Regions from separate parts of the Streptomyces sp. CB09001 genome, predicted to be linked through region 2. Evidence: riboswitches for the same ligand, from Rfam matches in the RefSeq annotation. Region 2 holds a riboswitch; the other holds the start of a gene.

Region 1 (2,453 bases), 3.2 Mb from region 2:
CCTGTACATTTTTTACAGAGACAGCGCAGTCGAAGTCGGTTCTGCCACGAGGAGGGGTTCGTCATGACCCGGCCGTCCGCCCGCCATGTCCTGCCGGAGTTCACCGAGCACGCGAGTACCGGAGCCCGGACGACGGACCCGTACTCCAAGCTGCTCCAGGAGCGGATCGTCTTCCTCGGGACACCGATCGACGAGACCACCGCGAACGACGTGATGGCGCAGTTCATGTACCTGGAGCACCAGGCAGCGGACCGGGACATCGAGCTGTACGTCAACTCGCCCGGCGGCTCCTTCACCGCCATGACCGCGATCTACGACACGATGCGCTACGTCGCCTGCGACGTAGCCACGACCTGCCTCGGGCAGGCCGGTTCGTCCGCCGCGGTGCTGCTGGCGGCGGGCACGCCCGGCAAGCGCGCCGTCCTGCCGGGCGCCCGGGTGGTGCTCCACCAGCCGGCGCTCACCGAACCGGTGCGGGGGCAGGCGAGCGACCTGGCCGTCCACGCGGAGGAACTGGTCCGCGTCCGCGCCCGCCTGGAGGAGATCCTCGTACGGCACACCGGCCGCACTCCCGAGCAGGTGACCGCGGACATCGAACGGGACACGGTCCTGGACGCCCGACAGGCGCTGGAGTACGGGCTGGTGGACCGGATCGTGCCGGGCCGCAGGACCCCGCCCGCCCCGTCCGGCGCCAGGTGATCCGCCCGTGCTGCCACCCGAGTTGCCGCCGCTGCCCGCCCTGACCCGGGCCGAGGCCGAGGTCATCGATCGCTATCTGGACGTCGTCGACCTGCTCGGACGCATCAACCCGGGGCGGGACGGCGACACCTACCGCGGGCTGCGGGCCGCCCAGGCACTGGTCGGCAAGGCGGCGGCGCTGCGTGACGCGCTGGCGCTGATGCACCGGCGGGGCGAGACGGAGGTGCACGCCGCCACCCTGGCCCGGGCGCTGCGCGTACTCGACGGCGAGCGGCGGACGGCGCGGCTCGGCCTCCCGCCCGCTTCCGAGAGTTGAGCACCTCGAACCCAGACCCGTCACATCCAGACCCATCACATCCAGACCCATCACATCCGGACCCATCACATCCGGACCCATCACATCCGGACCCATCACATCCGGACCCATCACATCCGGACGCATCCGGACCGGGACGAAACGGACCAAACGACGTACCCCCTTTCGGCGTAGGAACACCTCCGATTCGCGACCGGTCGAAGTTGCGGCACCCGTGCGCTCCGCCCGTGCCGCACACCACTGCGCCGCTGGTCCCGGGGCCGTCACCGCTCGCGGCGGCACTTCGAACAGGAGGCGTCGACCCGAACGGGCGAGTGGCACGTAACAACACAAAGGGCACGTTCCGTTGGGAATTCCCTTCAGGACGGGACAAGATCCGTGACTGACGACAAGCCCCCGCCGCAGCGGCGGGGCGGTCCGGGCGGACGCCGAGTCCTGCCGCCGTCCGGACGACCGGTCGCAAGGGAAGTGGATCGGCAGGAGTGGAGGACCCGAGCACGACGGGTCGCCGGCACGGCCGCCTCCGCGGGAGGCGCCGGGCTCAGCGGTCCTTGGGGTGAAGCCGCACACCGCGGCCGGGCAACTTCGCCAGCCCGAATCCGACAGGTCATCCTTCACAGGCGGCTGACGAAGGGTTGCGCATGTCCGCGCTCAATCGTGTCCCGTCGCTGATGGCCCGTGCCGGTACGGCCTCGGCTCTCACCCTCGCCGCCGTGGGCGGCTCCGTCGTGGTCCCCGGTGTCGCCTCCGAGGCGGCCGCGGCGAGCCATGCGACGAAAGCCCTCAAGATCGCGGCCTCCAAGAAGGGCGCCCCGTACCGCTGGGGTGCCACGGGTCCTCACCGGTTCGACTGTTCCGGCCTGACCCTGTACTCGTTCAAGAAGGCCGGCAAGAAGCTGCCCCGCACCGCGGCCCAGCAGTACAACAGGACCAGCCGTGTCTCCGTGCGGAACCGCAAGGCCGGAGACCTCGTGTTCTTCCACTCCGGCAGCAGCGTCTACCACGTCGGCATCTACGCCGGGAAGGGCAGGATCTGGCACGCGCCGAAGACCGGCGCCGTGGTGCGCCTGGAGAGGATCTGGACGTCAAGCGTCTGGTACGGCCGGGTCAAGTAGCCCGCCCGCGGGGGTGGTGGCGTTCTGTCCCGCCGTCACCCCCGCGGGCGCGGCCGGTCCGCCCGGGGGCGCCCAGGGCAGTTCGATGGAGACGGTCTTGCCGCCCTCGCGGGTGGGCCTGACCCTCAGCCTGCCGCCGCACTCGGCGGTCAGCCAGCGAATGATCACCATGCCCCGCCCGTTGTCCTGCTGGACGGCGGCGGGCAGACGCTTGGGGAAGCGCGGGTGGCTGTCGGTGACACCGAGACGCAGCCGCTCGTCGCGGTCGAGAACGAGGTCCACCGTGAAGGTGGGCGACTGCCCGAACGTGTGCTGGACCGCGT
Region 2 (2,453 bases):
TAGGAGTCGGCGGTGTCGACGAAGTTGCCGCCGGCCGCCGTGTAGGCGTCCAGGACGGCGAAGGACCGGTCTCGGTCGGCGGTCCAGCCGAAGACGTTGCCGCCCAGGGCCAGGGGGAAGACCTCGAGGTCGGAGGAGCCGAGCTTGCGCAGAGAAGTCATGTAGGGACTCAACGACCGCGCCGGAGCGGGCGATTCCGGCAGGCACGCAAAATCCCCGCAAACCGGCAGCCCTGACGTCGGGGGGTCGCCGTCAGGACCGCCGGGGATCGGCGGGGCGCGTCGTGGGCGGGGTGGCTCAGGGGGTGAGGCCCTTGCTCTGCAGCCAGGCCATCGGATCGATGCCGGTGCCGCCGTCGGTGTGCACCTCGAGGTGGAGGTGGGCGCCGGTGACGTTGCCGGTGGCGCCGACACGGCCGATGACGTCGCCGGTGGTGACCTGCTGGCCGACGCTGACGTTGATGGAGGACTGGTGCGCGTACCAGAGCTCGGTGCCGTCGTCGAGGGTGAGCACCGTCTTGTAGCCGTACGACCCGTCCCAGCCGGCCGACGTGATGGTGCCGCTGTGCACCGCCTTGAGCAGCGTGCCCGTGGGGGCGGCGAAGTCGAGGCCGGTGTGGTGGCCGGAGGACCAGAGGGAGCCGGCCTGGTTGAACGTGGAGGAGATCGTGTACGAGGAGGTCGGCAGCGTGAACTGCTTGGCCAGCTTCGCGAGCCGCTCGGCCTCGGCCTTCTTCGCGGCCTCCTCCTCCGCCTTCTTCTTGGCGGCGGCGGCCTTCTCCTCGGCCTCCTTCTCCGCCTTGGCGGCGGCTTCCGCGGCCTTCTTCTCGGCCGCGGCGGCGGCTTCGGCGGCGGCCTTGGTCTCGACCTGCGCCTGCTGCTGCTCGGCCTGCGCCATGATCCGGGCCCGCAGCGACTCACCAGCGCCGGTGGTGCCGGTCTTCTCCGCGCTGTCGGCGGCGACGGCCTGGGTGATGCCGCTGAGCGGGGTGGCGGAACCCTCGGGCTCCGACTTCTCGTCGTCGCCGGGGAGGAGCGAGCCGACGTTCGGCAGGTCCGGCATGGAGATGGACACCGGCGGCTTGCCGGTCTGCGCGCTGGCCATGCCGCCCGCTCCGACGGCGGCTATGACACCGACGCCGAGGACGGTGGAGCTGCGGGCGAGTCCGCCGCGCTGCTTGGCCACGCGGTGCCGGCCGCGTACGGGGCGGATGGATTCCGCGGTGGGATTCCACTCCTCCCAGGGGCCCTCTTCGGTGCGGTAGCCGTCGTAGCCGAAGGTGTCGGTGCCGTGCCCACTGGGCGCGGACGGGGCCTCGGGGGCAGGCCGGTTGGACGCCACGTGGGCGTACTCCTTTCCTTCCTTTCGCCTACCGGGTTAGCTGACGGGTTCGGAGCAGGAAGGTCTCCTACGGGTGTCTGCCGACCGTTTTCCACGGCGGCATACGCCCGATTCACCCCAATGTGGTGGTTCCCCGGTTCCCTTGCGGGATTCGGCGCGTGCGCACGGAGCCGCCTTCTGTGACGGCTGGGACGACCGCGCTGCGTTATCGAACGTTAATAGACGCGAGGCTCCGATTCCAAGCCGTTCCTCTTGATCATTACCGAATACGGCCGGGACGTACGCCTCACGACCGGTGAAAACCGGGCGAGTTGACCCGGCCTCGGTATTCCCTCTCGCGCCAGTTTCTTCTGACGGTGTATCAGTTGTTATGCGGAGGGGGGTCGCGCTGTCACGGCTCGTGACAATGATCATGATCACCGCGCCGGGGGCGCCGGACGGCGAGCAGTGCCATGTCGTCCGCCATGCCGCCCCCGGAGTGCCGGCGCACGTCCTCGGCGAGGGTGGCGAGCAGGGTCGCCGGATGCGGGAAGACGCGGCCGGTCAGCCGCGCCTGCGGATCGTAGAACTCGCCCTTCGCGTCCCGGGCTTCGGTCAGCCCGTCGGTGTAGAGCAGCAGTGTGGCCCCGCCGGGGAAGGGGGCCTCCTCCGCCCGGTCGGGCCACACTCCCAGCTCGCCCATGCCGAGCGGCAGCGCCGACTCGTGGGCGGGCAGCGGGCCGAGGGTGCCGTCGCCGTAGAGCAGCAGGGGCGGCGGATGGCCGCGGTTGACGATGCGGACGGTGCCGCCGCCGTGCGGGAGTTCGGCGAGGACGGCGGTGGTGAAGCCCTCGAAGGCGTCCAGTCCGTCGCGTCGGGTGCCCTCGCGCGCCAGCGCCCGCTCCAGGCGCTGTGCCACCGCCTCCAGCGTCGCCTCCTGCTCGGCCGCCTCCCGGAACGCGCCGATCACGACGGCGACGGCGGCCACCGCACCCATGCCCTTGCCGCGCACGTCCCCGACGATGAGCCGGACGCCGCGGGCGCTGTCCTGCACCGCGTACAGGTCGCCGCCGATGAAGGCGTCGGCCTGCGCGGCCTCGTAGCAGACGGCGATCTCGAAGCCCGCGATCCGC

The links. Region 2 has a riboswitch for cyclic di-AMP ahead of C4J65_RS17660 (M23 family metallopeptidase). Riboswitches for the same ligand answer to the same signal wherever they lie in the genome.
Region 1: another riboswitch for cyclic di-AMP. It lies ahead of C4J65_RS02795 (C40 family peptidase); the one in region 2 lies ahead of C4J65_RS17660 (M23 family metallopeptidase).

The regions. Positions count from the first base shown of each region.
Region 1 is NZ_CP026730.1:568,163-570,615, forward strand. Features, by position in the region: gene C4J65_RS02780 (ATP-dependent Clp protease proteolytic subunit) at 64-699, shown strand; gene C4J65_RS02785 (hypothetical protein) at 707-1,015, shown strand; cyclic di-AMP (ydaO/yuaA leader) riboswitch at 1,558-1,621, shown strand; gene C4J65_RS02795 (C40 family peptidase) at 1,657-2,130, shown strand; gene C4J65_RS02800 (ATP-binding protein) at 2,101-2,453, opposite strand, start outside.
Region 2 is NZ_CP026730.1:3,809,102-3,811,554, reverse strand. Features, by position in the region: gene C4J65_RS17665 (aldo/keto reductase) at 1-161, opposite strand, end outside; gene C4J65_RS17660 (M23 family metallopeptidase) at 298-1,341, opposite strand; cyclic di-AMP (ydaO/yuaA leader) riboswitch at 1,353-1,508, opposite strand; gene C4J65_RS17655 (PP2C family protein-serine/threonine phosphatase) at 1,733-2,453, opposite strand, start outside.